3 regions of the Pseudomonas sp. MF09150 genome follow, and region 3 is predicted to be linked to each of the others. Evidence: predicted binding sites of a transcription regulator. Region 3 holds the regulator's gene; each other region holds the start of a gene.

Region 1 (10,270 bases), on a different contig from region 3:
ATCTTCGGTACGACTCTGGTGCCGCGGCGGGTGCGCCTGTATTTCGCGGTGGCGATCACTGTGGTGTTGGTGCCTGGCTTGCCGCCGATGCCCGAGGTTCGCGCGCTGGACTTGAGCGCGCTGTTGTTGATCGGCGAACAGGTGATTATCGGCGCGCTGCTGGGCTTTTCCCTGCAGCTGTTCTTCCAGGCCTTTGTGGTGGCCGGGCAGATCATTTCGATTCAGATGGGTATGGGTTTCGCCTCGATGGTCGACCCTACCAACGGCGTCTCGGCGGCGGTGATCGGACAGTTCCTGACCATGCTCGTGACCTTGCTGTTCCTGGGCATGAACGGCCATCTGGTGGTGTTCGAGGTGTTGACCGAAAGCTTCACCACCTTGCCGGTGGGCAGCGGCATGCTGGTCAATCATTTCTGGGAGCTGGCAGGCAAGCTCGGCTGGGTGCTGGGGGCGGCGATGCTGCTGGTGTTGCCGGCGATCACTGCACTACTGGTGGTGAACATCGCCTTTGGCATCATGACCCGCGCCGCGCCGCAACTGAACATTTTCTCTATCGGCTTTCCCTTGACCCTGGTGCTGGGGTTGGTGATTTTCTGGGTCACCCTCGGCGATATCCTCAATCAGTACCAGCCGCTGGCCGTTGAAGCCTTGCAGCTGTTACGCAGTCTGGCTCAGGCGCGTTAGCCATGGCGGAAAGCGAGAGCGGTCAGGACAAGACAGAAGACCCCACGGACAAGCGCAAGAAGGACTCCCGTGAGAAGGGGGAGATTGCCCGTTCCAAGGAGCTCAACACCCTCGCGATCATGCTCGCGGGAACTGGTGCGCTGCTGGTCTACGGCGGCGGCCTGGCGTTGGATCTGCAAGAAATCATGCGCCTGAATTTTTCCCTGCCGCGCGAAGTGGTACTCGACACCGGAGCCATGGCTCGCTACCTGCTGCATTCGGGCAAGATCGCGATTCTGGCGGTGCAGCCGGTGCTGCTGACCTTGGTTCTGGCGGCGGTGATCGGTCCGATTTCCCTAGGCGGCTGGTTGTTTGCCGGCAAGAGCCTGGCACCGAAGTTCAGTCGCATGAATCCTGCCAGTGGCCTGAAGCGGATGTTCTCCTCGACGGCGCTGATCGAGTTGCTCAAGGCCTTGGCCAAATTTCTGCTGGTGCTGTTTGTGGCGTTGTCAGTGCTCTCGTCGGACATCGACGACCTGCTGCAAATTGCTCACGAGCCTCTGGAGCGGGCGCTGGTCCACAGCCTGCAACTGGTGGGCTGGAGCGCGTTGTGGATGGCCTGCGGGCTGATCCTGATTGCCGCAGTCGATGTGCCGGTGCAGCTCTACCAGAGCCACAAGAAACTGCTGATGACCAAGCAGGAAGTGCGCGACGAACACAAGGACAATGAGGGGCGGCCGGAGGTCAAGCAGCGCATTCGCCAGTTGCAGCGCGAGATGTCTCAGCGGCGGATGATGGCGGCGATTCCCGACGCCGACGTGGTCATTACCAACCCGACTCACTACGCCGTGGCGCTCAAGTACGACGCCGAGAAAGGCGGGGCGCCGGTGCTGCTGGCCAAGGGCAGCGATTTCCTGGCGCTGAAGATCCGCGAGATTGCGGTGGCCAACGAGGTGCTGCTGTTGGAGTCGCCGGCTCTTGCGCGTTCGATCTTCTATTCCACCGAGCTTGAGGAAGAGATCCCGGCCGGCCTGTACCTGGCGGTGGCCCAGGTGCTGGCGTACGTCTACCAGATCCGCCAGCACCGCGCGGGCAAGGGCAAGCGCCCGGATCCGCTCAAGGATCTGCCGATTCCGCCGGATTTGCGGCGCGACTCCTGACGTCAGAGGTGATTGGCGGCACGGCCCGGCAAATTGCATATGGCCTGTATCTGCCCCTTCGCCGTTCCCGGCGCCCTTCATTAGCTCTTCGGCCCGCGACTTAGCGGGCCTTTTGTCGCATGGGCAAAAGTTGGAAGGCTTCTTGCAATACCCGTCCTGCGGCGCTTTCAGGCGTCAAAAGTTTGCTTAAGGAACGGGGAAAACCGGTGGATCGTACTCAGTTATTCAACAGCGCTCGCAGCAACCTGACTGACCTCGGACGAGGCAATCTGGGTGTGCCGGTGTTGCTGTTGGTCATGCTGGCGATGATGATGTTGCCCGTCCCGCCGTTTCTGCTGGACGTGTTCTTCACCTTCAATATCGCGCTGTCGATTGTGGTCCTGCTGGTCTGCGTGTACGCCCTGCGTCCGCTGGACTTCGCCGTGTTCCCGACCATCCTGCTGGTGGCCACGCTGCTGCGCCTGGCGCTCAACGTGGCGTCGACCCGGGTGGTGATGCTCCACGGCCAGGACGGCCATGCCGCGGCCGGCAAGGTGATCCAGGCCTTCGGTGAGGTGGTGATCGGCGGTAACTACGTGGTCGGTATCGTGGTGTTCGCGATCCTGATGATCATCAACTTCGTCGTGGTGACCAAGGGTGCCGGGCGGATTTCCGAGGTGAGCGCACGCTTCACCCTCGATGCGATGCCCGGCAAGCAGATGGCGATCGACGCCGACCTCAACGCCGGCCTGATCGACCAGCCCCAGGCCAAGCTGCGCCGCCAGGAAGTGGCGCAAGAGGCCGAGTTCTACGGTTCGATGGACGGTGCCAGCAAATTCGTGCGCGGCGACGCCATTGCCGGCCTGCTGATTCTGTTTATCAACCTGATCGGCGGCATGGCGGTCGGTATCTTCCAGCACGGCATGAGCTTCGGTGACGCCGGTCGGGTCTATGCCTTGCTGACCATCGGTGACGGTTTGGTGGCGCAATTGCCATCACTGCTGCTGTCGACTGCGGCGGCGATCATGGTGACCCGTGCTTCGGGCTCCGAAGACATGGGCAAGCAGATCACCCGCCAGATGTTCACCTCGCCCAAGGCCCTGGCAGTCGCTGCCGGCCTGATGGCGGTGATGGGTCTGGTGCCCGGCATGCCGCACTTTTCATTCCTGACCATGGCGGCGGTGGCTGGTGGCGCCGCTTACCTGCTGTGGCGCAAGCACAACGTGGTCAAGGTCCAGGCTTTGCAAGAGGTCAAGCGCCAGCAGGAACTGCTGCCGTCGCCGGCCCGGGCCATGGAAACCAAGGAGCTTGGCTGGGATGACGTGACGCCGATCGACATGATTGGCCTGGAAGTCGGTTACCGCCTGATCCCCCTGGTGGATCGCAATCAGGGTGGGCAGTTGCTGGCGCGGATCAAGGGCGTGCGCAAGAAGCTGTCCCAGGACCTGGGCTTTCTGATGCCGACCGTACACATCCGCGACAACCTTGACCTGGCGCCTAGTGCTTACCGTTTGACGCTGATGGGGGTGATCCTGGCCGAGGCCGAGATCTACCCTGATCGCGAGCTGGCAATCAACCCGGGGCAGGTCTACGGCTCGCTCAATGGCATCACCGCCAGGGATCCGGCTTTTGGCCTGGAGGCGGTGTGGATCGAGATCAGCCAACGGGCCCAGGCGCAATCCCTCGGTTACACCGTGGTCGACGCCAGTACCGTGGTCGCCACTCACCTCAACCAGATTCTGTACAAGCACTCCAGCGAGCTGATCGGCCACGAGGAAGTCCAGCAGTTGATGCAATTGCTGGCCAAGAGCTCGCCGAAACTCGCCGAGGAGCTGGTGCCGGGCGTGCTGTCGCTGTCGCAGTTGCTCAAGGTGCTGCAGGCGTTGCTCGCCGAACAGGTGCCGGTACGGGACATTCGCAGCATTGCCGAGGCCATCGCGAACAATGCCGCCAAGAGTCAAGATACTGCCGCTCTGGTGGCTGCAGTCCGCGTCGGATTGTCGCGTGCCATCGTCCAAAGCATTGTAGGCACTGAGTCCGAGCTGCCTGTGATCACCTTGGAACCAAGGTTGGAACAAATATTGCTCAATAGTCTGCAGAAGGCAGGACAAGGCCAGGAAGAAGGCGTTCTGCTGGAGCCAAGCATGGCTGAAAAGCTGCAACGTTCGCTGATCGATGCGGCGCAGCGTCAAGAGATGCAAGGTCAACCGGTGATTCTGTTGGTAGCAGGTCCGGTACGCGCAATGCTTTCACGGTTTGGACGTTTGGCAGTCCCCGGTTTGCATGTGTTGGCGTACCAGGAAATCCCTGACAACAAACAAGTGACCATCGTTGCGACAGTAGGGCCCAACGGCTGAGGTAACGGGTTATGCAAGTTAAGCGTTTTTTCGCCGCCGATATGCGTCAGGCCATGAAACTGGTTCGTGATGAGCTGGGCGCAGAGGCCGCCATTATCGGCAACCGCCGTATTGCTGGCGGTGTCGAGCTGACGGCTGCCCTCGACTACAAGCTGTCGGCGCTGGCGCCGCGCGTGCCGAACATGGAGCTCGAGGATGAGCTGCGCAAGACCCAGTCGCGGATCGTGACCGCCCAGGCGGAATTGAGCCTGCGTGGCGACAGCGATGCCATGACCAATCGTCAGCTGTTCGCCGGCCTGCCACTGACGGCAGCCGAGCCGCTGATCGAGCCGACTTTTTCCGAGCCGCACCGTCCGGCGCCGGCCCCTGTCGCGGCAGACGGCATTGACCAGCGGGCGTTCGATTCGATGCGGTTCGAACTCAATGGCCTGCGCGAACTGCTGGAAGTCCAGCTCGGTTCCCTGGCCTGGAGTCAGCTGCAAGGCAGTCGTCCGGAGCAGGCCAACCTCTGGCGTCGCCTGCAGCGCATCGGCTTGTCCGGCCCCCTGGCCCGTGACCTGCTGGCGCTGGTGACTGAAATCGACGAACCCCGTCAGGCCTGGCGCATGCTGTTGGCGCACCTGGCGCGGATGATCGTGACCCCTGAGGTCGAGCCTTTGGAAGAGGGGGGCGTGATCGCCATGGTCGGCCCTGCCGGCATGGGCAAGACCACCACCCTGGCCAAGCTGGCGGCGCGTTATGTGCTCAAGTACGGCGCGCACAACATCGCGCTGGTGAGCATGGACAGCTTCCGTATCGGTGCCCAGGAACAGCTCAAGACCCTGGGGCGGATTCTCAATGTGTCGGTGACCCATGTCGATCCGGGCCAGTCCCTGGCGCAGGCGCTCGACCCACTGTTGCGCAAGCGCGTGGTGCTGATCGATACCGCCGGCCTGCAAGCCAGCGACCCGGCCCTGCGCATGCAGCTCGAAAGCCTGGCCGGTCGCGGGATCAAATCGAAGAATTATCTGGTCCTGGCCACCACCAGCCAGAAACAGGTGCTCACCGCCGCCTATCACAGCTACAAGCGCTGCGGGTTGGCCGGTTGCATCCTGACTAAACTGGATGAAACGGCCAGCCTCGGTGAAGTGTTGAGCCTGGCGATCAGTCATGAGTTGCCCGTTGCCTATCTGACCGATGGGCCACGGATTCCTGACGATCTGCACCTGCCGCGTCGGCACCAGTTGGTCAGTCGCGCAGTGAGCGTGCAGATGCAGGAAGAACCCAGCGAAGAAGCCATGGCCGATATGTTCGCGGACCTCTATCACAACCCCGCAAAACGGGTTGGATGAGGGTGGTCATGAAGAGATTGCACCGTATCTACATCGATGGTCTGCCATGCATTGTTCCAACGGTGAACGCGCAGCCAGTTATGTGGCCCCGTCTAAGTAAGACAAGGTAAAGAAAGAACATGGGCAGCATGCATCCCGTACAGGTGATTGCGGTGACCGGCGGCAAGGGTGGCGTCGGCAAGACTAACGTGTCAGTGAACTTGTCACTGGCCCTGGCTGAGCTCGGCCGGCGCGTCATGCTGCTGGACGCCGACCTGGGCCTGGCCAATGTCGACGTCCTGCTGGGCCTGACCCCCAAACGTACCCTGGCTGACGTCATCGAGGGCCGCTGCGAGCTGCGCGACGTGTTGCTCCAGGGCCCGGGCGGGATCCGTATCGTGCCTGCCGCCTCCGGCACCCAGAGCATGGTGCACCTGAGCCCGGCCCAGCATGCCGGCCTGATCCAGGCTTTCAGTGATATCGGCGACAACCTCGATGTGCTGGTCATCGACACTGCTGCGGGTATTGGTGACTCGGTAGTCAGTTTTGTCCGCGCGGCCCAGGAAGTTCTGCTGGTGGTCTGCGACGAACCGACCTCGATCACTGACGCCTACGCGCTGATCAAGCTGCTCAATCGCGACTACGGCATGAACCGTTTCCGGGTCCTGGCCAACATGGCGCAAAGCCCGCAGGAGGGTCGCAATCTGTTCGCTAAGTTGACCAAGGTCACGGATCGCTTCCTGGACGTGGCCTTACAATACGTCGGTGCAGTTCCTTACGACGAATGCGTACGCAAGGCCGTGCAAAAGCAGCGTGCGGTCTATGAAGCCTTTCCTCGTTCGAAGTGCTCGCTGGCGTTCAAGGCCATTGCGCAAAAAGTCGATACCTGGCCGTTGCCTGCCAACCCACGTGGGCATCTGGAGTTTTTTGTCGAGCGGCTAGTGCAGCAAACAGCAGGACCGGTGCTATGACAGCCAGCGGCTACAACCTGTACAAGAAGTCGGCGCGTGACAGCCAATATGAATTGATCGAGCGCTATGCGCCTCTGGTCAAGCGTATCGCCTACCACCTGCTGGCACGGCTGCCGGCCAGTGTTCAGGTCGAAGACCTGATCCAGGCCGGGATGATCGGTTTGCTCGAAGTGTCGACCAAGTACGATGCGAGCAAGGGCGCAAGTTTCGAGACTTATGCCGGGATTCGTATTCGTGGGGCGATGCTCGACGAAGTGCGCAAGGGCGATTGGGCGCCACGTTCAGTACACCGCAATACACGGATGGTGAGTGATGCCATTCGCTCAATTGAAGCTAAAACCGGTCGTGACGCTAAAGATCACGAAGTTGCGGCCGAACTTGAATTGAGCCTCGACGATTATTACGGGATTTTGAACGACACCTTGGGCAGCCGCCTGTTCAGCTTCGACGACCTTTTGCAGGACGGCGAGCATGAAGGGCTGCATGAGGATGGCGCGAGTGCTCATCTCGAGCCGTCACGCGATCTGGAAGATGAACGCTTCCAGGCGGCGCTGGCGGACGCGATTGCCAATTTGCCGGAGCGTGAGCGACTGGTCTTGGCGCTGTACTACGACGAAGAGCTGAACCTCAAGGAAATCGGTGAGGTCCTGGGGGTCAGCGAATCGCGGGTCAGCCAGTTACACAGCCAGTGCGCGGCCCGCTTGCGGGGGCGTTTGGGGGAGTGGCGAGCGCGCTGACAGGCAGTGTGGGGACACTGCGAACGGGACCGGTAAGGCGTGATGCCGCACCGGTCTTGCAGTGTGTATTCCATGCAGTCGTTGAGTGTTACGTCGTATTGATTGAATGGCGCGTTCAGGTGCTGGGCGCGTTTAAGACTGCTTGGAGGTCGAATTGGACAAGAACATGAAAATCCTCATCGTTGATGACTTCTCAACGATGCGGCGGATCATAAAAAACCTGTTGCGTGACCTGGGTTTCACCAACACGGTCGAGGCCGATGACGGTACTACCGCCATTCCGGTCCTCAACAGCGGGAGCATCGACTTTCTGGTAACGGACTGGAACATGCCTGGCATGACCGGTATCGATTTGCTGCGCCACGTGCGCGCCGACGAGAAGCTCAAGCACCTGCCGGTGCTGATGGTGACTGCCGAGGCCAAGCGTGAACAGATCATTGAAGCGGCTCAGGCCGGCGTCAATGGCTACGTAGTGAAACCATTCACGGCTCAGGCGTTGAAAGAGAAGATCGAAAAAATCTTCGAACGCATCGGTTGATGCGCGAAGACATTGCGCCACGGGGGAGCTATGGAGCATAACGAATCTTCATTGGGCGATTTTGAATCGACCCTGAAAAAACATGCCCACGAACTGGTCGAGAGCCTTGAAAAAGGCAAGTTTGGCGAGGCTGTGCAACTGATCCATGAGCTCAATCAGACCCGTGACCGCGGCCTGTATCAGGAAGTCGGCAAGCTCACCCGCGAGCTGCATAGCGCGATCGTCAATTTTCAGATTGACCCGCATATGCCGCAAGCCGAGGAAGTTTCACAGATCACGGATGCCACCGAGCGCCTGTCCTATGTGGTCAGGCTGACCGAGGCTGCGGCCAATCGCACCATGGATTTGGTGGAAAGCAGCACCCCGCTGGTCAACGGCCTGAGCAACGATGCCCAGGCCTTGAGCGCTGACTGGGGGCGCTTCATGCGTCGCGAAGTCGGGGCTGAAGAGTTTCGCGAGCTGGCACGGCGCGTCGACAGTTTCCTGACGCGTAGCGAACAGGAGACCCGGACCGTTTCCGGCCATCTCAACGACATTCTGTTGGCGCAGGATTACCAGGACCTCACGGGCCAGGTGATCAAGCGCGTGACCCAGTTGGTCACGGAAGTCGAAAGCAATCTGCTCAAACTCGTCTTGATGGCCAGCCAGGTCGACCGTTTTGCGGGCATCGAACATGACCGCGAATCGATCCTGGCTGAAAAAGATCCGCAAAAACATCTCGCCAAGGGTGAAGGTCCGCAGATTCATGCCGATAAACGTGAAGACGTTGTGTCCGGTCAGGACGATGTAGACGATTTGCTTTCCAGCCTTGGATTCTAGGAGCACCCATTAATGAGCTTCGGCGCCGATGAAGAGATCCTTCAGGATTTCCTGGTTGAGGCCGGCGAGATTCTAGAGCAACTGTCCGAACAACTGGTCGAGCTGGAAAGCCGACCGGATGATGCGGATCTGCTCAATGCAATTTTTCGCGGTTTTCACACTGTTAAAGGGGGCGCCGGCTTCCTCCAGCTCAATGAGCTGGTGGAGTGCTGCCACATCGCCGAGAACGTCTTCGACATCCTGCGCAAGGGTGAGCGTCGTGTCGACTCGGAGCTGATGGATGTGGTGCTCGAAGCGCTGGACGCGGTGAACGGCATGTTCGGCCAGGTCCGCGAACGGACCCAGGTCACGGCAGCGACTCCGGAGCTGCTCGCGGCTCTGGCGCGTCTGGCAGAGCCTGCGGCTGCGGTAGAGGTGGCAGCGGAGCCCGAAGTGGCTGAAGCGGTGGCCGAGCCGGTGGCTGAAAGCGAATCGGGCGATATCACCGATAACGAATTCGAGCTGCTGCTGGACTCGCTCAACGCCGCCAAGGCCGAAGCCGAGGCGCCTGCGGCTGCTCCGGTGGCCAGCAGCGATGCGGCCAGCGACGAAATCACCGATGCCGAGTTCGAGTCCTTGCTCGACCAGTTGCATGGCAAGGGCCAGTTCGCCCCGGATGCCGTTGCAGCGAGCGAACCTGCCGCGGCGAAAGCAGCGACGCCGGGTGCGAGCGACAGCAACGAAATTACCGATGATGAATTCGAAGCACTGCTCGATCAGTTGCATGGCAAGGGCAACTTTGCCGTGGACGCGCTCGAGTCTGCCGTCGCTTCGGTACCGGCAGCTACCGCGCCCGTTGCGGCTGCAGCCGGCAGCGACCTGATCAGCGATCACGAATTCGAATCCCTGCTCGACGAGTTGCACGGCAAGGGCAAATTTTCCGAGGTGGCGGGTGCCGGTTCTGCCGCTCCAGCCGCTGCGACCGCGGCTGCGGTGGCGGCCAAGCCCGTGGCGAAAAAGCCCGAGCCCAAGGCCGAAGCTCCCAAGGCTGCGGCTCCAGCGGCCGCTGCAGCTCCTGCTCCGGCACGTGCCGCCGCAGCGCCACCGCCAGAAAAACCCGCCAGTGAAGCCGAGACCACCGTACGGGTTGATACCGCACGCCTGGACGAGATCATGAACATGGTCGGCGAACTGGTGCTGGTGCGTAACCGCCTGGTGCGCCTGGGCCTCAACAGCGGCGATGAAGCCATGCAAAAGGCCGTGTCGAACCTCGACGTGGTCACGGCTGACCTGCAGACCGCGGTGATGAAGACCCGGATGCAGCCGATCAAGAAAGTGTTCGGGCGCTTCCCGCGCCTGGTTCGCGACCTTGCGCGGCAGCTGAAGAAAGAGATCAACCTGGAGCTGGTCGGCGAAGAAACCGACCTCGACAAGAACCTGGTGGAGGCCCTGGCCGACCCGCTGGTCCACTTGGTGCGCAACGCGGTCGACCACGGTATCGAGTCACCGGAAGAGCGCGAAGCCTCGGGCAAGGCGCGCGGTGGCAAGGTGATCCTGGCCGCTGAGCAAGAGGGCGACCATATCCTGCTGTCGATCTCCGATGACGGCAAAGGCATGGACCCGAATGTGCTGCGCGCCATTGCCGTCAAGCGTGGAGTGATGGACAAGGATGCCGCTGATCGCCTGAGCGACACCGAGTGCTACAACCTGATTTTCGCCCCGGGGTTCTCGACCAAGACCGAGATCTCCGACGTCTC
Region 2 (10,270 bases), on a different contig from region 3:
GATGTTACGGCTGGTCACGAACTTGCCTTCTTTACCGCAGAATGGCGAGTCGTTTACCTGGAAGGTCATGGAAACGGTTGGCTCGTCAACGGTCAGCGGCTTCATCGCTTCAACAGCGGTTGGGTCGCACAGGGTGTCGGAGATGAACAGCTGGTCGAAGCCGCTGATGCAGACGATGTCGCCGGCAGCTGCTTCTTCAACGTCGATGCGGTGCAGGCCGTGGTGACCCATCAGCTTGAGGATACGACCGTTGCGCTTCTTGCCGTCGGCGTCGATAGCCACGACCGGAGTGTTCGGCTTGACGCGACCACGAGCGATACGGCCAACGCCGATAACACCCAGGAAGCTGTTGTAGTCCAGAGCCGAGATTTGCATCTGGAACGGACCGTCACGGTCAACGGCTGGTGCTGGTACGTTGTCGACGATCGACTGGTACAGCGGGGTCATGTCTTCAGCCATGTCGGTGTGGTCAAGACCAGCAATACCGTTCAGGGCGGAGGCGTAAACCACTTTGAAGTCCAGCTGTTCTTCGGTAGCACCCAGGTTGTCGAACAGGTCGAAGATCTGGTCCAGAACCCAGTCCGGACGCGCGCCTGGACGGTCAACCTTGTTGATTACCACGATTGGACGCAGGCCGGCTTCGAAAGCCTTCTTGGTCACAAAACGGGTTTGCGGCATAGGGCCGTCCTGGGCATCAACCAGCAGCAGAACGGAGTCAACCATCGACATTACACGTTCAACTTCGCCGCCGAAGTCGGCGTGGCCCGGGGTGTCCACGATGTTGATGTGGTAGCCGTTCCAGTTGATGGCGGTGTTTTTCGCCAGAATGGTAATACCGCGCTCTTTCTCCTGGTCGTTGGAGTCCATCACGCGCTCGTCGTTGAGCTCGTTGCGCTCCAGAGTGCCGGATTGACGCAAGAGTTTGTCTACCAGGGTGGTTTTACCGTGGTCAACGTGAGCAATGATGGCGATGTTGCGTAGATTTTCGATCACTTGTGTATCTCGATCAGAGGATTCGGTGTGCTGACAGGTCGTGGCAGCGATTAACGTTGCGTCCGTAAAGCCGTTACAGCTCGACGGCGGCGTCGGGGGGCCGGTGACGCAGGCCACAGGCAAACATCCCCGGGCACTTAGCTCGGTCGATAAACGCGCACATTGGCATGTCCCTCACTGAGCAAATGGTGGGCATGCAGGCGACTCATCACGCCTTTGTCGCAATAGAGCAGGTACTGGCGAGTAGGGTCCAGTTCCTTGAAACGAGCGTTCAGTGCATAAAACGGCATCGCTTGTACCTCAATGCCAGCAAGCTCCAGCGGCTGATCTTCCTGAGCATCCGGGTGACGGATGTCGATCACGATCTGGCCGGCCAGCGCTTCGCTGACTTCTTCGATCTGCAAATCCTGGCCCAACTCGTCGATCACTCGATCGATCGGCACCAGCTTGGCGTTCTCGAGCGCACGCTCCAGAACCGCCATATCGAATTCTTTCTCTTCATGCTCCACGCGCGGGCGCTTGGCGTGGGTCTTGGGGTTCACCGAGATGACCCCGCAATACTCCGGCATGTGCTTGGCGAAGTCGGCGGTGCCGATTTCATTCGCCAGGTCGATGATGTCCTGCTTGTGGCTGGCGATCAGCGGTCGCAGCACCAGCTTGTCGGTCACGCAGTCGATCACGGACAGGTTCGGCAGCGTCTGGCTCGACACCTGGGAAATCGCTTCACCGGTGACCAGGGCATCGATCTCCAGGCGGTCGGCGATTCTCGACGCAGCGCGCAACATCATACGCTTCAATACTACGCCCATATGACTGTTATCGACTTTGCCGAGAATTTCTCCCAGCACTTCCTCGAACGGCACGCTGACAAACAGCACGCGCTGGGAGCTGCCGTACTTCTTCCAGATAAAGTGCGCAACTTCCATCACGCCCAATTCGTGGGCACGCCCGCCCAGGTTGAAGAAGCAGAAATGGCTCATCAGCCCGCGCCGCATGATCTGGTACGCCGCCACCGTGGAATCGAAACCGCCGGACATCAGGACCAGGGTCTGTTCCAGGGCGCCCAGGGGGTAGCCGCCGATGCTGTTGTGCTGGTTGTGGATCACAAACAACCGTTGGTCGCGAATTTCGATGCGAACTTCGATTTCCGGCTCTTTCAGGGAGATTCCGGCGGCGCCGCACTGACGACGCAGCTGGCTGCCGACGTATTTTTCGACCTCCATGGAGGTGAATTCATGCTTGCCGGCACGCTTGCAGCGCACGGAAAAAATCTTCCCCGCCAGGGCTTCGCCGAAGTGCTGCTTGCACTTGGCGACGATGTCGTCGAAGTCACCCAGCGGGTACTCGTCGACCTGCAGGAAATGCGCGATGCCCGGCATGCAACTCAGGCGCTCGGTCATGTCCTTCAAGGATTTGGGGTCAGTGAGCGCGGTTTCAAGCTCGAGGTTGTCCCAGACACCATTGACCACCACAGCCGGGTCCAGATCGCGGAGCACGGCACGGATGTTTTTCGCCAACTGACGGATGAAACGCATCCGTACCGGGCGGCTCTTGATGGTGATTTCCGGGAAAACTTTAACGATTAGTTTCATGAAAACAGCGCGCGCAGGGCCAGCCGAAAAAGGGGGGCGCGGATTATAGCGGAAATTGCTCAAGGTTTAACCAGTTTATGTACAGATGGTTTTCGATGCACCAAAACAGGTCATTTTGATTTATCAGCGCCACATTGCGGTGCGCGATTTTCCCGAAAACGGCGGATTGCACCTTTATATGCGTGAGTTTGGGGCAGAAAACCCAAGTCGGGGCACTGGCATGCAATTTGCTCCCTTGTGAGGCAGGTTGCCTTGGTCGAGTATTCGCGCCGGCATCACCCACATTCTAAGGGCACTCCACTACTTAGCCCGAAGCCACCCGGAGGACACTATGTCGAAGTCGGTTCAACTCATCAAAGATCATGACGTCAAGTGGATTGATCTGCGCTTCACTGATACCAAAGGCACTCAGCACCACGTGACCATGCCGGCCCGTGACGCGCTGGATGACGCCTTCTTCGAAGAAGGCAAAATGTTCGACGGCTCCTCCATTGCTGGCTGGAAAGGCATCGAAGCCTCCGACATGATCCTGATGCCGGACGACACCACTGCCGTACTCGACCCGTTCACCGAAGAGCCGACCCTGATCCTGGTCTGCGACGTGATCGAGCCTTCGACCATGCAAGGCTACGACCGTGACCCACGGGCCATCGCCAAGCGTGCCGAGGAATACCTGAAGTCGACCGGTATCGGCGACACCGTATTCGTAGGCCCGGAGCCTGAGTTCTTCATCTTCGACGAAGTGAAGTTCAAGTCCGACATCTCCGGTTCCATGTTCAAAATCTTCTCCGAACAAGGTTCGTGGATGTCCGACCAGGACGTGGAAGGCGGCAACCGTGGCCACCGTCCAGGTATCAAGGGCGGCTACTTCCCGGTTCCTCCGTTCGACCACGACCACGAAATCCGTACCTCCATGTGCAACGCCATGGAAGAAATGGGCCTGGTCATCGAAGTTCACCACCACGAAGTGGCGACTGCCGGCCAGAACGAAATCGGCGTCAAGTTCAACACCCTGGTAGCCAAGGCTGACGAAGTTCAGACCCTGAAGTACTGCGTACACAACGTGGCTGATGCCTACGGCCGTACCGCTACCTTCATGCCTAAGCCTCTGTACGGCGACAACGGCTCGGGTATGCACGTTCACCTGTCCATCGCCAAAGATGGCAAGAACACCTTCGCTGGCGAAGGTTATGCCGGCCTGTCCGACACCGCCCTGTACTTCATCGGCGGCATCATCAAGCACGGTAAGGCCCTGAACGGCTTCACCAACCCGTCGACCAACTCCTACAAGCGTCTGGTCCCAGGTTTCGAAGCACCCGTGATGCTGGCCTACTCGGCTCGCAACCGTTCCGCTTCGATCCGTATTCCTTACGTGTCCAGCCCTCGCGCTCGCCGTATCGAAGCCCGCTTCCCGGATCCAGCAGCCAACCCGTACCTGGGCTTCGCTGCACTGCTGATGGCTGGCCTGGACGGCATCCAGAACAAGATCCACCCTGGCGACGCTGCTGACAAAAACCTGTATGACCTGCCGCCTGAAGAGGCCAAAGAGATCCCACAAGTTTGCGGCAGCCTGAAAGAAGCCCTGGAAGAGCTGGACAAAGGTCGTGCGTTCCTGACCAAAGGCGGCGTTTTCAGCGACGACTTCATCGACGCTTACATCGCCCTGAAAAGCGAAGAAGAAATCAAGGTTCGTACCTTCGTGCACCCACTGGAATACGAGCTGTACTACAGCTGCTGATCCCGTGACGCCCGCGCAAGCGGCGTAACCAAGAGGCCTCCTTCGGGAGGCCTTTTTTATTGCCCGGCCATTGGCCGCGATTGTTCCTTCGCTCGCCCCTTCGGTGGATAATCCGCGCCTCGCGCACCCTCGGTGCGGCGCATTGACGAAGGAATGGTATGCAATGGACACGCGCGCTCGGCCTGATCGCTTGCCTGGCTTTGAGCCAGGCCCAGGCTGCGCCCTTCTACGAAGGCAAGACCCTGGCCCATCCGCTGATCACCGGCCTGGCGGAAAGCTCGGCGACCCTGGCCTTTATCAAGACGCCTGCCGGAGTGCGGGGCTATTACGCGGTCGATGAGGCGCAAAGCCAGGCGCAATTGCTGGACGATTTCGGCAAGGCCTCGATCGAGTCGGTGTTCAACATCGCCCTGGATAACCAGCACCTGACACGCCTGGTGCTGTTCAAGCTGCAGGGCAACTATCACCTGCGCGCCTACCGTTATGACGACAACGACCACCTCTACAGCCGCCTGGGCAATCTGCAAAAAGCCCTGGACCGCATTACCCAGGGCCAGCGCAAACTCGACGCACGCACGGTGAACCAGGCCCTGAGCCAGCTCACGCCGCTCAATTACCGGGTTTCCTACGAAGATTCGGGCATTGCCGAGTTCGACCAGCTCGACCACAGCGCCGGGACCCTGGTGGGTTACTTCGGCCAGGACGGCCAGCCCCTGGGCAATACCTCGCCAGGTGCCGAGGCCTACAGCTACAAAAAGACCTTTGGCGAAAAACAGGGGCGCTATCTCAGCGTCACCTATCAGCGCGACCAGAGCCCGGCCCTGGTCGACGGCCCGCGCCAGCTCTACAACTACCAGGCCAGCCGCGTGACCTGGGACACCGAACCCGCGCGCCTGACCGGCAGTGAAGACGGGCCCTCGGTGGCCTACAGCGAAGACGGGGCCATCGCCTCTCGCGGGCCTTACACCCATGGCCAACGCAACGGCGAGTGGGGCTTTGCCGGACCGTCCAACAGTTGGTCCCACGGGCCCTATGTCGACGGCAAGCGCCAGGGCCAATGGAGCCTGTCCAATGAAAGCGAAGGCTACGGCATGACCGGTCTGTATCGCGACGACCTGCGGGAAGGACGCTGGGACATCAAGCTGAGCGACTCCGAAGCCCTGGAAGACGGCGGCTTCGTCACCTACCTCCATGACCTGCGCAACGGCCCCAGTGAAAGCCGCGAAGGTGGCGCGGTGCTGGAGCGGGGCGACTACCGCGATGACCTGCGCCAGGGGCCCTGGCTGACCACCGCCGGCAGCGGCAGCTACGACCGGGGCCTGAAGAGCGGGCCCTGGCAACTCAAGGCCGCCGATGGTCATACCCACAGCGTCAGCTTTGTTGCGGACAAGATGCAGGGCGAACTACGCGACACCGACGCCCAGGGCGTGCTGCGGGTCATCGAGCACTATCGCGACGGCCTGCTCTGGGGCACTCAGGAGGGTTACAACGACAGCGGCCAGTTGATGTATTCCTATGCCTACGAAAACGGCCAGCGCGAAGGTCGCTCGCTGATCTACAGCGCCGACGGCAAGGTGCTGCTGTCGGACATGAGCTACAAGAACGGCAACAAGCAGGGCCCGTACCTGACTTTCCTCGCGGACGGTTCGCCGGCCACGGTCGGGCGCGTCGAGGGCAGCGAATTCATTGGCCTGATGACCCAGCTCGATGAGCATGGCCAGATCTTTTCCGCCGCAACCCGCTGCCGCTTCCAAAGCTACCAGTCGACCGTCGGCCTCTGCGGCATGTCCCGCGAGTTCCGCCAGGGCCGGGTCACCAGCGAACGCGACTACCTGTACGGCGAGCTGCAGGAATACCGCGAATACAACGCGCAAACCGGACTCAAGACTCGAGAGCGCGTCATCGGCGAGGGTGACCAGGTCAGCGAAATCACCTACTACGACAACGGCCAGGTCGAGTGCCGGGTCAACAAGGTCGGGTTCGAGTGGATGACCATCAACCAGCAGAAGCTCAAGAACTACAACCAGGCGGTCCTGAGCGGCGAGCAGCTGTGTTACTACCCCAATGGCGTGATCAAGAGTCGCGACTTTTTCGACAAGGGCCCCACCGGTTGCAAGACCCTGTATGACGAGACCGGCAAGCAAACCTTCCCCGGCCCCAGCGGTTGCCGCAGACCGACCAGTGCCGAGGCCGTGCACTGACCGGCGCGCCTGGTACAGGTCACAATCGGCGCTCGCCAAATCCCCGCGCCCAGGGCGAGCGCTTGCCAGACCGGGCGCCTTTGCGTGCATCATGGCCGCCGACTTGCCCACAACAGCCGAGATCGCCCATGCCCCTGCACGCCACACTCTGCCTCGCCCTGACGACCCTGCTGCTGGCCGGCAACGCCTGCGCAGCCAACGCCCCGACCACTCTCGCCCCGTTGTTGAGCAGTATCGAGGCGCGCCTGGCAATAGCCGACCAGGTGGCCCTGAGCAAATGGGACAGCCATAAAGCCGTGGAAGACCGCCCCCGGGAGCGTGAAGTGATTGCCGGCGCGGTGGCCCAGGCCGCGCAATACTCACTGGCCGCCGCCGATGTTGAGCAGTTTTTTGCAGCGCAGATCGAAGCCAACAAGCTGGTGCAATACGCCCACCTGTCTGCCTGGCACCTGCAAGGCCACGCGCCGGACAGCGCCCGCCCCGATCTGCTGGGGCAGATCCGCCCGCAACTCGATCAGTTACAAAAACGCCTGCTGCAGCAACTGGCCGACTTCAGCCCGGCGCGCACCGATGCGCAATGCCCGCAGTGGCTGGCCCAGGCCACCCAGGCCGCAAGCCAGGACCCACTGCGCAGGCTGGCCCTGACCCGGGCCACGGCCGAGCTTTGTGTGTTCAAAGGTTAAGCCCGCGCCCCGCGAACGGCCCCTTGCTCTAGGCTGGGGCCCTCACCTCGCCGCCCAGGAACCCTCAGCCATGCGCGCTGCCGTTTGCTACCTGCTGCTGATCATCTGTCTGCCGGCGACGGCGCAGATCTATCAATACACCGATGCCCAGGGCAACCCGGCCTACAGTGATCAGCCGCCAAGCGACACCCGCAGCCAGGCCATTGCGCCAACGCCCACCCATGCCATTTCCGGCCCAACCCGCTTGCCGTTACCGACGCCGCCACCTGCCGCCAGGCCGCGCACCGTTGTGGCGCAGCCCTATGAGGTGCTGCAAGTCAGTGGCTTGCCGCGCGACGGCGCATTGCGGGCCAACAACGGCAGCTTCAGCGTGCAGGTGCTGCTGCGACCGAACCTGCAAGGGCCCCATCGCCTGCGCCTGCTGTTGGACGACCAGCCCTACGGCCAACCCGGCACGGCACTGGAACTGCATCTGGAAAATATCGACCGCGGCGAACATCGCCTGGCGGTCCAGGTACTCGATGGCGAACACGTGGTGCAACAAAGCCCGAGCACCACGTTTCACCTGCTGCGGGTGCACCGGCCTTGAGGTTGAGCCCTGGGCCTCAGGCGCGCTCAATGACCATGGCCACACCCTGGCCCAACCCGACGCAGAGGCTGACCACCGCATAGCGCAGCTTGTAGCGTTGCAAGGTGCGGCAGGCACTCAGTACCAGGCGAGCGCCGGATGCGCCCAGCGGATGACCGATGGCAATGGCCCCGCCGCCCGGGTTGACCCGAGGGTCGTCATGGCGCAGGCCCAGGACTTTGAGACAGGCCAGCACCTGCACCGCGAATGCCTCGTTGATTTCAATCAGGTCGACCTGCTCCAGGGTCAGGCCGGCACGGTGCAACGCCAGCTCGATGGCCTGATGCGGGCCGATCCCCATGATTCGCGGCTCCACGCCGACGGCGGCCGACGAAAGAATCCGCGCCATCGGGGCCACCCCATGCGCCTCGCCAATGGCGCGATTGCCGAGCAACAGCACCGCCGCACCGTCGTTGATCCCCGAGGCATTACCCGCAGTGATCACCGAGCCCGGAGCCAGGGGCGACATTTTCGACAGCCGTTCGAAATCGGATTGCGGCCGTGGATGTTCGTCGTGGCTGACCTGCAGCACCTCGCCCTTGCGCCCCGCCGGCACCTCGACCGGCAGGATCTCGTCGTCCAGGTGCCCGGCCTGCAGGGCCGACTGGTAACGCGATTGGGACAGCGCGGCAAAGATATCGGCCTGCTCGCGACTGATGGAAAACAGCCGCGCCAGGTTGTCAGCGGTCTGCGGCATGCTGTCGTTGCCGTAGAGCCGGACCAGACGCGGGTTGCTGAAACGCGCGCCGAGGGTGCTGTCCGCCACCTCCGCCGAGCGGCTGAACGCGCTCTCGGCCTTGGCCATGACAAAGGGCGCACGGGACATGCTTTCGACGCCGCCAGCCAGGTACAACTGGCCCTCGCCACAGGTGATGGCACGCGCCGCATCGACCACCGCCGACAGGCCGCTGGCGCACAGGCGGTTGATCGTCTGCCCGGGCACGCACCAAGGCAGGCCGGCGCTGAGCAAGGCATTGCGCGCCAGGTTGCGGCTGTCTTCGCCCGCCTGGTTGGTGCAGCCCAGAATCACCTCCTCCAGCTCATCCATCGGCAAGCCCGAGGTTTCCATCAACCGGGCCAGCAACGGCCCGACCAGATCATCCGGGCGCACCCGCGACAGGCAACCGGCATAGCGGCCGAACGGGGTACGCAAACCGCTGTAAATGTAGGCATCAAGCATGGCGCAACTCTCATGGCAGGTGGACGACAGCACTCAAGCCAGCAGCGGCTCGGGCGCCTGACACAACGACAGGCCCAGGCGCACCCGGCGCCGCAGCCAGCCACTCGGGCGATAGCGCGGCTCGCCGGTCAGGGCGTGCATGCGCAGCAGAATCTGTAACAGCCGCTCGGCACCCAATTGATCGCCCCAGGCCAGCGGCCCCTGGGGGTAACCGAGCCCCAGGCGCACCGCGGTATCGATATCGGCAACTGAGGCAATGCCTTGCTGGGCGATGTCGCAAGCCAGGTTGACGATCGACGCCAGGGTTCGTTGCAGGACAAAACCGCAGCTGTCGTGGATCAGCGTCACCCGGCCACCGTCAGCACTGAACAAGTCGTGGGCAGCCTGCTGCATGTCCGGCCGGGTGCAGGGAGTGAGCATCAGGCAGCGCTGGTGATCGAGCCCGAACAAGGTATCGCTCGCCACCGTGCGCGCCGGGTCGACCCCATGACGCAAGGCGGCCTCAGTGGCGTCATCGCCCAGGGGCGCCAGCAGGCACAACGCATCGCCGGATGGCCTAGGGCCGGTTTGCGGCTCCACCCCCAGGCGCTGGAGCAGGGCCAGCAGACGCGCATGCCCCAGCTCGTCATCGGCGGCCATCCACACCGCCGGCGGCATACCACGTGGCGCTGATACAGAGGATGGCTGCGGAGTGTCGTGCACGCCGTCATAGCGGTAGAAACCCTGGCCACTCTTGCGCCCCAGATGGCCAGCAGCCTGCATCTGGCGCAGCAGCGGATGGGGGCGGTAGCGCGGCTCCTGGTAGAACTGCCGGTAGACCGATTCCATCACCGGCAGGCTGACATCCAGGCCCACCAGGTCCATCAGTTCGAAGGGCCCCATGGCGAATCCGGCACCGTCACGCAGCAGCGCATCGATCTGCGCCACCGACGCCACGCCCTCGCTCAAAATACGCAAGGCCTCGGTGCCAAACGCACGGCCGGCATGGTTGACGATAAAACCGGGGGAATCCTTGGCCAGCACCGGCTGGTGCCCAATGTGCCGCACCAGGGCCTGCAATTGCCCGGCGATCTCGGGCGCGGTTTCCAGGCCGGCGATCACTTCCACCAGGCGCATACGCGGCACCGGGTTGAAGAAGTGCAGCCCCGCGACCCGCTGCGGGTTACGACAGGCCGCCGCGATGGCCGTGATCGACAGCGACGAGGTGTTGCTCGCCAGCAGCGCGCTGCTGTCCAGCACCTGCTCCAGCTCCCGG
Region 3 (10,270 bases):
GCGACGGCGTTTTCCCTGATTGTGCCGGGAATTGCCGCCGCCACGAGCCTTGGCCTGTCGCCCTGGGGCTCCAGCGGACTGATCAGCCTGGGCATCATGCTCGGTGCCTTCGGCCTGTTTCTGGTGGACCGCAAGGTCTCGGGGGCCAGCCCGGAAATGCTGGTTGGCACACCGGGGCATCCGGTGATTCCTCCGCGTATCTGGCTGTTTGTGTTCGCGATCATCGCCCACAACATCCCGGAAGGCATGGCGGTGGGGGTGTCTGCCGGTGGCGGCATGCCCGACGCCGACAGCCTGGCCATGGGCATCGCATTGCAGGATGTGCCGGAGGGCCTGGTCATCGCGCTGGTGTTGGCGGGGGCCGGGATGTCGCGGGTCAAGGCATTCCTGATTGGCGCGGCCTCAGGCCTGGTCGAACCGGTGTTTGCCTTGCTCTGCGCCTGGCTGGTGAGCCTGGCCGAGATCCTGTTGCCCCTGGGCCTGGCGCTGGCCGCAGGCGCCATGTTGCTGGTGGTGACCCACGAAGTGATTCCCGAGTCGCGGCGTCATGGTCACGAGAAGCTTGCGAGCCTGGGGCTTTGCATCGGTTTCTGTCTGATGATGGTGATGGATACGGCGCTGGCCTGACGAGCTAAATAGAGGCCTGGCCTGGTGCGCGTCGGCTGGACAGTCGACGCGCCGAGGGCGTTGCTTACTCGCCTTCGTCGAAATAATTGTTGATCAATGCCACCAGCGCATCCAGCGCTTCCTGCTCTTGCTCGCCTTCGGTTTTCAGATGAATGCGGGTGCCTTTGCCTGCCGCCAACATCATCATTGCCATGATGCTTTTACCGTCGACCATGGACTCGGGAGTCCTGCCCGCCCTGATCTGGCACGGAAACTGGCCGGCCACACCGACAAATTTTGCAGAAGCCCGGGCATGCAAGCCCAGTTTGTTGATGATTTCAATTTCCAGAGCAGGCATCGCGGTGGTGGTCCTTTCAGCTAAGGTCGCGGTGGCGAACCTGGACGTTCTTCAGGGATTGTTGCAGGACCTGGCCCAGGCGTTCGGTCAGGTAGACCGAGCGGTGATGCCCGCCCGTGCAGCCAATGGCAATAGTGACGTAAGCGCGGTTGCTGGCGGCAAAGCGTGGCAACCATTTGAGCAGGTAGCTGGAGATGTCCTGGAACATGTCTTCGACATCGGGCTGTGCGGCCAGATAATCGGCTACAGGCTGGTCCAGTCCTGACTGGTCGCGCAATTCGGGCTTCCAGTAGGGGTTGGGCAGGCAGCGCACGTCGAACACCAGGTCGGCATCCACCGGCATGCCCCGCTTGAAGCCAAAGGACTCCACCAAAAACGCGGTGCCCGGCTCCGGCTGGTTCAGCAGGCGCAACTTGATGGTGTCGCGCAGCTGATACAGGTTCAGATTAGTGGTGTTGATGGTCAGGTCGGCCAGGTCGACGATCGGGCCCAGGAGTTGGGTTTCGTCCTGAATCGCCTCGGCCAGGGAGCGATTGGCGCTGCTCAGCGGGTGGCGGCGACGGGTTTCCGAGAACCGCTTGAGCAGGGTCTCCTCGTCGGCGTCCAGGTACAGCACATCGCACTGGATGTGCCGGCTGCGCACTTCTTCCAACAGCTCGGGGAAGCGTGACAAGTGGCTTGGCAGGTTGCGCGCATCGATCGATACCGCCACCAGCGGTTGCGCCAGCTCGGTGTGGATCAACGCACGCTCGGCCAACTCCGGCAGCAGGCCTGCCGGCAAGTTGTCGATGCAGTAGTAGCCGTTATCCTCCAGGACAGCGAGGGCGGTACTTTTACCGGAGCCGGAGCGGCCGCTGACAATGATCAAGCGCATGGTTACTGACCGTTCTGCTCGTCCAGGACTACCTGATACAGGGCTTGGTTGCTGTCGGCGCTGCGCAGCCTGTCACGCACTTCCTTGCGATCAAGCATGCTGGCGATCTGCCGCAGCAGTTCCAGGTGCGCATCGGTGGCAGCTTCGGGGACCAGCAGTACGAACAGCAGGTCGACCGGAGCGCCGTCGATGGCGTCGAAATCGATGGGAGCGTCCAGGTGCATCAACGCACTGATGGGCGACTCGCAGCCTTTGAGGCGGCAATGGGGAATGGCGATGCCGTTGCCAAAACCGGTGGAACCGAGTTTTTCACGGGCAATCAGGCTCTCGAAGACATCCTGCATCTCCAGATCCGGCACTTCACGGCTGATCAGGTTGGCAATTTGTTCGAGGGCGCGTTTTTTACTGCCGCCCGGCACGTTCACGAGGGAACGGCCGGGGGTCAGGATACTTTCAAGTCGGATCATGGGAGGGGAGTGTTAGCGACCCGTGCCTTGGAGAAGGTGGAGTTGCTTTTCCTTATGCTTTTTCAGTTGGCGGTCCAGCTTATCCGTGAGCAGGTCGATCGCGGCATACATATCGTCATGTTCTGCATTGGCGACAACCTCCCCACCGTGGATGTGCAGGGTGGCTTCGATTTTCTGCTTCAGTTTCTCGACAGCCATCGTTACCTGCACATTGGTAATCTTGTCAAAGTGCCGCTCCAGTCGGTCGAGTTTTTCGCCGATGTAGGCGCGCAGGGGCTCGGTCACTTCCAGTTGGTGTCCACTGATGTTGACTTGCATACAGCTTCTCCTTCGTTGCCAGTGCATAAAGCGGCAGGCTGGGTTGCCTGCCACTGGAACGCTGTGGCGAGCCCGGCGGTTACATCAACCGCTTCCGTTCGCTGGAAGGCGCGATCCCAAGGGATTCGCGGTACTTGGCGACGGTACGACGGGCTACCTGAATGCCTTGTGCCTCCAGTAAACCAGCGATCTTGCTGTCACTCAACGGCTTTTTCTGATTTTCCGCGGCCACCAGTTTTTTGATGATCGCGCGAATCGCCGTGGACGAGCATTCACCGCCTTCGGAGGTACTTACGTGGCTGGAGAAAAAGTATTTCAGTTCATAAATACCCCGTGGGGTATGCATGAATTTTTGCGTGGTCACCCGGGAAATCGTCGATTCGTGCATGCCCACCGCTTCGGCGATGTCGTGCAGGACCAAAGGCTTCATCGCTTCGTCGCCGTACTCGAGGAAGCCGCGCTGATGCTCGACGATCTGGGTCGCGACTTTCATCAGGGTTTCGTTGCGGCTTTGCAGGCTCTTGATGAACCAGCGGGCCTCTTGCAGCTGATTGCGCATGAAAGTGTTGTCGGCGCTGCTGTCGGCACGGCGCACGAAGCCTGCGTACTGCGGGTTGACCCGCAGGCGCGGTACTGATTCCTGGTTCAGCTCGACCAGCCAGCGCTCGTTGTCCTTGCGTACGATCACGTCAGGGACCACGTACTCGGCCTCGGCAGACTCGATCTGCGAGCCGGGACGCGGGTTCAGACTCTGTACCAGTTCGATGACCTGGCGCAGCTCGTCTTCCTTGAGCTTCATGCGGCGCATCAGTTGGCTGTAGTCGCGGCTGCCCAGCAGGTCGATGTAGTCGCTGACCAGGCGTTGTGCCTCGCTCAGCCAAGGCGTCTTGGCTGGCAGCTGGCGCAGTTGCAGCAACAGGCACTCACCCAGGGTGCGTGCGCCGATGCCGGCCGGCTCGAATTGCTGGATGCGGTGCAGGACGGCTTCGATCTCGTCCAGCTCGATGTCCAGCTCCGGATCGAAGGCTTCGAGGATTTCCTCGAGGGTTTCGTCCAGGTAGCCCTGGTTATTGATGCAGTCGATCAGGGTTACGGCAATCAGGCGGTCGGTGTCGGACATCGGCGCCAGGTTCAGTTGCCACAGCAGGTGGCTCTGCAGGCTTTCGCCGGCCGAGGTGCGGGTGGTGAAGTCCCACTCGTCGTCATCGTTGCTGGGCAGGCTGCTGGCGCTGGTCTGGTAAACGTCTTCCCAGGCGGTATCCACCGGCAATTCGTTGGGAATGCGCTCGTTCCACTCGCCGTCCTCGAGGTTGTCCACCGTGGGGGCGGTTTCCTGGTAGGAGGGTTCCTGGATGTCGGTGTTGGGTTTTTGCTCGGCGTTGTCGGCCAGAGGGTCGGTGTTGTCGAAGTCGTCGCCTTCTTCCTGGCGTTCGAGCATCGGATTGGACTCCAAGGCCTCCTGGATTTCCTGTTGCAGGTCCAGGGTCGACAATTGGAGCAGGCGGATGGCCTGTTGCAGCTGCGGTGTCATCGTCAGCTGCTGGCCCATTCTCAGGACTAGCGATGGTTTCATGGCAGGGGCTTAACACCTTATTCGCCGGCGCACATGCGCCATCCACTACAGGGCGCGTGAGCGCCAAACATAAGCAAATTATATGCCTGAAACTGAAGTGTTTGCCTAGAGCGCGGTAACAATAAAATTTGTAGGGATTTATTGAAGGTGGCGCTCTGGCGACTAGCCAAACACCTCAGTGCTTACAGGCGGAACTCATGGCCCAGATACACTTCCTTGACCAATTCGTTGGCCAGGATGGTTTCGGGCGTGCCCTCGGCGATCAGCTGACCGTCGCTGACGATGTAGGCGGTTTCGCAGATATCGAGGGTTTCCCGGACATTGTGGTCGGTGATCAGTACACCAATGCCCTTGGCCTTGAGGTGATGGATGATCTGCTTGATGTCGCCGACCGAGATCGGGTCCACGCCGGCGAAAGGTTCGTCGAGCAGGATGAATTTCGGCGATGTGGCCAGGGCGCGGGCGATTTCCACCCGGCGGCGTTCACCACCGGACAGGCTCATGCCGAGGTTGTCGCGAATGTGGTGGATGTGGAACTCCTGGAGCAGGCTTTCCAGTTCCTTGCGGCGGCCGGCCTTGTCGAGCTCCTTGCGGGTCTCGAGGATGGCCATGATGTTGTCGGCGACCGACAGCTTGCGAAAGATCGACGCTTCCTGGGGCAGGTAGCCGATGCCGGCACGGGCGCGGCCGTGCATGGGCTGGTGGCTGACGTCGAGGTCGTCGATCAGCACACGGCCCTGATCGGCCTGGACCAGGCCGACGATCATGTAGAAGCAGGTGGTCTTGCCGGCGCCGTTGGGGCCGAGCAGGCCGACGATCTGACCGCTGTCGATGGACAGGCTGACGTCACGCACGACCTGACGGCTCTTGTAGCTCTTGGCCAGATGCTGAGCTTTCAGAGTTGCCATTACTGGGCCTTTTGCTCGTCAGTTTTCTTTTTCGGCTGGATGACCATATCGATCCGCGGACGTGGCGCGGTGACCGAGCTGCCATTGGCGCGACCGGCGTTGGCGACCTGCTTGACGGTGTCGTAGACGATTTTCTCGCCTTCGGTGGTGTTGCCGTCGTTGATCACCTTGGCCTTGTCGATCAGTACGATGCGGTTTTGCGCAGCGTGGTACTGAATGGTCACGGCGTAGGCCTGTACCGGTTTGGGGTCGGTGGCTTTCTGCAACTGCTCGAAATACGCCAGGTTGCCCACCGAGGTCACCACGTCGATTTCACCGGACGCGGTGCGGGTGATGGTCACGGTATTGCCGGTGATCTTCATCGAGCCCTGGGTGATGATCACATCGCCCTTGTAGGTGGCGATGCCCTGGCGGTCATCGAGTTGCGCGTCATCGGCCTGAATACGGATAGGTTGTTGGCTATCGTTCGGCAGAGCCCAGGCGCTCACGCTTCCCAGTGCTGCGCCCAGACTGAGCAAAATAGGGAGGGTTTTAACGAGCCTCATACTGTCCTCTTACGTTCGATAGCAGGTTCATCCTGCCGTCTTTCAAATACGCTTTCATTCCCTTGGCCGTAGTCACGCCCCCGGCGCCGTCGATTCTAACGGCTTGCTCGGTCTGCGCATATTGCTTCTGCGGGAATACTGTCATGCGGGTAGTGGTAATCAGTACCGTGCGATTTTTCTCATCGGTGCGTGCGACCCGTACCGAATCGATCAGCTCGACTTCAGTGCCGTCCGGATTGACCTCGCCGCGTTCGCTCTGGACATGCCAGGGGAAGGTGGTGCCGCGGTACATCTGCAGGTCCGGCTTGGTCAGCAGGGTGACTTCGGTGGCCTTCAGGTGCTCGACCTTGTCGGACGTCATCTCGTACTGCATTTTGCCGTCCGGCAGGTACTGCACGCTGCGGGCGTTGACCGCGTAATAGTCGATGGCGCTCTCGTCGACCTGTGCCACTGGCTTGTCGAGGAAGCGTTCCGGACTGATATTCCAATAGCCGACTGCCGCGAACAACGCGGCAAGGACCCCGAACAGCAGAATGTTGCGAATCTTTTTGCTCAGCATAAAAGGCTCTATAAGTAGGCGGCGTTGGCCGCTTCAAGGCTGCCTTGGGCGCGCAGGATCAGCTCGCAAAATTCGCGCGCGGCACCTTCGCCGCCACGGGCCTGGGTGATGCCGTGGGCGTGTTCGCGGACGAAACTTGCAGCATTGGCCACGGCCATGCCCAGGCCGACGCGGCGGATTACCGGCAAGTCCGGCAGATCGTCACCGAGGTAGGCGACCTGGTCATAGCTTAGGCCGAGTTGGCCAAGTAGCTCGTCGAGTACCACCAGCTTGTCTTCGCGGCCTTGGTACAGATGGGGAATTCCCAGGTTCTTGGCCCGGCGCTCGACCACCGGGGTCTTGCGTCCGCTGATGATTGCGGTCTGCACGCCAGCGGCCATCAGCATCTTGATGCCCTGGCCGTCGAGGGTGTTGAAGGTCTTGAACTCGCTGCCGTCTTCGAGGAAGTACAGGCGACCGTCGGTCAGTACGCCGTCGACGTCAAAAATCGCCAGCTTGATGTTTTTGCCACGTTGCAGCAGGTCGGCACTCATCACATTACTCCGGCACGCAGCAGGTCGGACAGGTTGAAGGCGCCGATAGGTCGGTCCTCCTTGTCCACCACTACCAGTGCGTTGATTCGATGGTCTTCCATGATTTTCAGCGCTTCGGCTGCCAGCATATCGGCACGAGCGGTCTTGCCATGAAGGGTCATGACTTCATCGATGGTCGCATGATGGATATCGATGGTGCGATCCAGGGTGCGGCGCAGGTCACCGTCCGTGAAGATCCCGGCCAGGCGCCCATCGGTCTCGATGATCGCGGTCATGCCTAGGCCCTTGCGGGTCATTTCCATGAGCGCGTCCTTGAGCAGGGTGCCGCGTTGCACCAGGGGCAGTTCGCTGCCGGCATGCATCACGTTCTCGACTTTTAGCAGCAGGCGACGACCCAGGGCACCGCCCGGATGGGAAAACGCGAAGTCTTCGGCGGTAAAGCCGCGGGCTTCCAGCAGTGCCACGGCCAGGGCGTCGCCCATGACCAGGGCGGCAGTGGTGGACGAGGTCGGCGCCAGGTTCAGCGGGCAGGCTTCGTGTTCAACGTGGACGTTGAGATTGACCTCGGCGGCCTTGGCCAGCGGTGAGTCCGGGTTGCCGGTGAGGCTGATGAGCTGGATGCCCAGGCGCTTGATCAGCGGCAACAGGGTCACGATTTCATTGGTCGAGCCCGAATTGGACAGGGCCAGGATCACGTCGTCCCGGGTAATCATGCCCATGTCGCCGTGGCTGGCTTCGGCCGGGTGGACAAAAAACGCCGTGGTGCCGGTGCTGGCCAGGGTCGCGGCAATCTTGTTGCCGATATGCCCGGATTTGCCCATGCCGACCACGACTACGCGGCCTTTGCTGGCCAGAATCATCTCGCAAGCGCGTACGAAATCAGCGTCGATAAGGGGCAGCAGGGCTTCTACTGCTTCAACTTCGAGGCGGATGGTGCGTTGTGCCGATTGAATCAGGTCGCTGGATTGGCTCATGTCAGAAATCGTATAGCCTGATGAAAAGGCGGCGATTATAGCGGTAATGATCAATTCCCTCACGCAAGTTCGTCAGCCTTTCTTGGGGGTAACTAAGGAAAGGCCTGGTTTTTTGCCTGTCGTGTGGCTGAATAGCCGAGGCTTCGGCCTTGGGGGCTCCGTATCAGCAATGATATAGTTCGCCGCCAGTTCGGCCTGCCCCGGGTGAATCAACTCCCGGCAGGGAGCCTAGCGCCCGAGTGATAGGCTGCATCGCAAGGAGTTTAGATGAGTGCCGATAACGCCTACGCGGTCGAGCTGAAGGGGCTGTCCTTCAAGCGCGGTACGCGCAGCATCTTCAATAACGTGGATATTCGTATTCCACGGGGCAAGGTCACCGGGATCATGGGGCCTTCCGGTTGCGGAAAGACCACCCTGCTGCGCCTGATGGGCGCGCAATTACGCCCCAGCGCCGGTGAAGTGTGGGTCAACGGCCAGAATCTGCCGGAGCTCTCACGCAGCGACCTGTTCGACGCACGCAAGCAAATGGGCGTGCTGTTCCAGAGTGGCGCGCTTTTTACCGACTTGGACGTGTTCGAGAACGTTGCATTCCCGCTGCGGGTCCATACCCAGCTGCCGGATGAAATGATCCGCGACATCGTCCTGCTCAAGCTGCAGGCGGTCGGACTGCGTGGCGCCATCGAATTGATGCCCGATGAGCTGTCCGGCGGCATGAAGCGTCGCGTGGCATTGGCCCGGGCGATCGCCCTGGACCCGCAGATCCTCATGTATGACGAGCCGTTCGTGGGCCAGGACCCGATTGCCATGGGGGTTCTGGTGCGCCTGATTCGCCTGCTCAACGACGCGCTGGGCATTACCAGCATCGTTGTGTCACACGATCTTGCAGAAACCGCGAGCATTGCCGATTACATCTACGTGGTCGGCGATGGCCAAGTATTGGGGCAGGGCACGCCCGATGAGCTGATGGGGTCCGATAATCCGCGCATCCGCCAGTTCATGAAAGGCGACCCCGACGGTCCGGTACCCTTTCACTTTCCAGCGCCGGACTACCGCGCAGATCTTCTGGGGAAGCGCTGATGCGCAAGATATCTTTAGTGGAGAGGGTTCGCCTCTTCGGTCGTTCGGGCATCGATGTGGTTTCGGTGCTAGGGCGTTCCACGCTGTTTCTGTTTCACGCCCTGCTGGGGCGCGGCGGCATCGGCGGCAGTTTTGGCCTGTTGATCAAGCAACTGCATGCCGTAGGCGTGATGTCGCTGGTGATCATTGTGGTCTCCGGGGTATTCATCGGCATGGTGTTGGCGCTGCAAGGCTTCAATATCCTGTCCAGCTACGGGTCGGAGCAGGCAGTAGGGCAGATGGTCGCCCTGACGCTGTTGCGCGAACTGGGGCCGGTGGTGACTGCGCTGCTGTTCGCCGGACGTGCCGGATCGGCGCTGACGGCGGAAATCGGCAACATGAAATCCACCGAGCAGCTGTCAAGCCTGGAAATGATTGGCGTGGACCCGCTCAAATACATCGTCGCCCCGCGTTTGTGGGCCGGCTTCATTTCCCTGCCGTTGCTGGCGATCATTTTCAGTGTGGTCGGGATCTGGGGTGGTTCGTGGGTGGCCGTCGATTGGTTGGGAGTCTATGAGGGTTCCTACTGGTCGAACATGCAAAATAGCGTGACGTTCAGCGGTGACGTGCTCAATGGTGTTATTAAAAGCATTGTCTTTGCGTTCGTCGTGACATGGATCGCCGTATTCCAAGGTTATGACTGTGAGCCCACTTCAGAAGGGATCAGTCGTGCCACTACCAAGACCGTGGTGTATGCCTCATTGGCTGTACTCGGCCTGGACTTTATTCTGACCGCCTTGATGTTTGGAGATTTCTGATGCAAAACCGCACCCTGGAAATCGGTGTCGGCCTTTTCTTGCTGGCTGGCATCCTGGCTTTGCTGTTGCTGGCGCTGCGGGTCAGTGGCCTGTCCCCGAGCGCAGCCACCGATACTTATAAACTTTATGCCTATTTCGACAATATCGCCGGTTTGACTGTCAGAGCCAAAGTGACCATGGCCGGTGTGACCATCGGCAAGGTCACGGCTATCGATCTGGATCGCGACAGTTTCACCGGTCGTGTGACGCTGCAAGTGGAAAAGCGCGTAGATAACCTGCCGACTGACTCCACTGCATCTATTCTCACGGCTGGCCTGTTGGGTGAGAAATACATCGGTATCAGCGTCGGTGGGGAAGAAGCCTTGCTCAAGGATGGCGGGACCATCCATGACACCCAGTCGTCGCTGGTACTTGAGGACCTGATCGGTAAATTCCTGCTCAATACCGTTAGCAAAGACGCCAAATGAGGAGTTTTTCCATGATCTCTACCTTGCGACGTGGCCTGTTGGTATTACTCGCGGCACTGCCGTTGATGGCTAACGCCGTGGCTGCGCCTTCCGCGCATGAACTGGTTCAGGACACCACTACCCGGTTGCTCGCCGATCTGGCGGCCAACAAAGAGAAGTACAAGCAGAGCCCAAGCGAGTTCTACCAGGCGCTCAACGGCATCGTTGGCCCGGT

What was found. The regulator sigma-54, encoded in region 3, starts transcription at its own class of promoters, with help from an activator protein. The targets are predictions, from matches to a motif close to ANTGGCATNNANNTTGCTNT.
Region 1: a site for sigma-54 is predicted at 1,862-1,881, ahead of flhA (flagellar biosynthesis protein FlhA). Genes of this name have one in related genera too.
Region 2: a site for sigma-54 is predicted at 2,800-2,819, ahead of glnA (glutamate--ammonia ligase). Genes of this name have one in related genera too.

What each region holds. Positions count from the first base shown of each region.
Region 1 covers NZ_JCBCUS010000001.1:1,890,387-1,900,656, reverse strand. The annotation lists gene fliR (flagellar biosynthetic protein FliR) at 1-684, shown strand, start outside; gene flhB (flagellar biosynthesis protein FlhB) at 687-1,823, shown strand; gene flhA (flagellar biosynthesis protein FlhA) at 2,030-4,159, shown strand; gene flhF (flagellar biosynthesis GTPase FlhF) at 4,171-5,490, shown strand; gene fleN (flagellar synthesis regulator FleN) at 5,610-6,440, shown strand; gene fliA (RNA polymerase sigma factor FliA) at 6,437-7,177, shown strand; gene AC19YX_RS08550 (chemotaxis response regulator CheY) at 7,344-7,715, shown strand; gene AC19YX_RS08545 (protein phosphatase CheZ) at 7,746-8,534, shown strand; gene AC19YX_RS08540 (chemotaxis protein CheA) at 8,547-10,270, shown strand, end outside.
Region 2 covers NZ_JCBCUS010000002.1:408,829-419,098, forward strand. The annotation lists gene typA (translational GTPase TypA) at 1-993, opposite strand, end outside; gene thiI (tRNA uracil 4-sulfurtransferase ThiI) at 1,131-2,585, opposite strand; gene glnA (glutamate--ammonia ligase) at 2,917-4,323, shown strand; gene AC19YX_RS11345 (hypothetical protein) at 4,482-6,524, shown strand; gene AC19YX_RS11350 (chorismate mutase) at 6,653-7,207, shown strand; gene AC19YX_RS11355 (DUF4124 domain-containing protein) at 7,278-7,796, shown strand; gene AC19YX_RS11360 (3-oxoadipyl-CoA thiolase) at 7,813-9,015, opposite strand; gene AC19YX_RS11365 (3-hydroxyacyl-CoA dehydrogenase) at 9,049-10,270, opposite strand, start outside.
Region 3 covers NZ_JCBCUS010000005.1:464,895-475,164, reverse strand. The annotation lists gene AC19YX_RS21155 (ZIP family metal transporter) at 1-627, shown strand, start outside; gene AC19YX_RS21150 (HPr family phosphocarrier protein) at 692-964, opposite strand; gene rapZ (RNase adapter RapZ) at 981-1,838, opposite strand; gene ptsN (PTS IIA-like nitrogen regulatory protein PtsN) at 1,841-2,305, opposite strand; gene hpf (ribosome hibernation-promoting factor, HPF/YfiA family) at 2,318-2,623, opposite strand; gene AC19YX_RS21130 (RNA polymerase factor sigma-54) at 2,703-4,196, opposite strand; gene lptB (LPS export ABC transporter ATP-binding protein) at 4,379-5,104, opposite strand; gene lptA (lipopolysaccharide transport periplasmic protein LptA) at 5,104-5,649, opposite strand; gene lptC (LPS export ABC transporter periplasmic protein LptC) at 5,636-6,208, opposite strand; gene AC19YX_RS21110 (KdsC family phosphatase) at 6,217-6,741, opposite strand; gene AC19YX_RS21105 (KpsF/GutQ family sugar-phosphate isomerase) at 6,741-7,715, opposite strand; gene AC19YX_RS21100 (ATP-binding cassette domain-containing protein) at 7,983-8,792, shown strand; gene mlaE (lipid asymmetry maintenance ABC transporter permease subunit MlaE) at 8,792-9,589, shown strand; gene mlaD (outer membrane lipid asymmetry maintenance protein MlaD) at 9,589-10,056, shown strand; gene AC19YX_RS21085 (MlaC/ttg2D family ABC transporter substrate-binding protein) at 10,068-10,270, shown strand, end outside.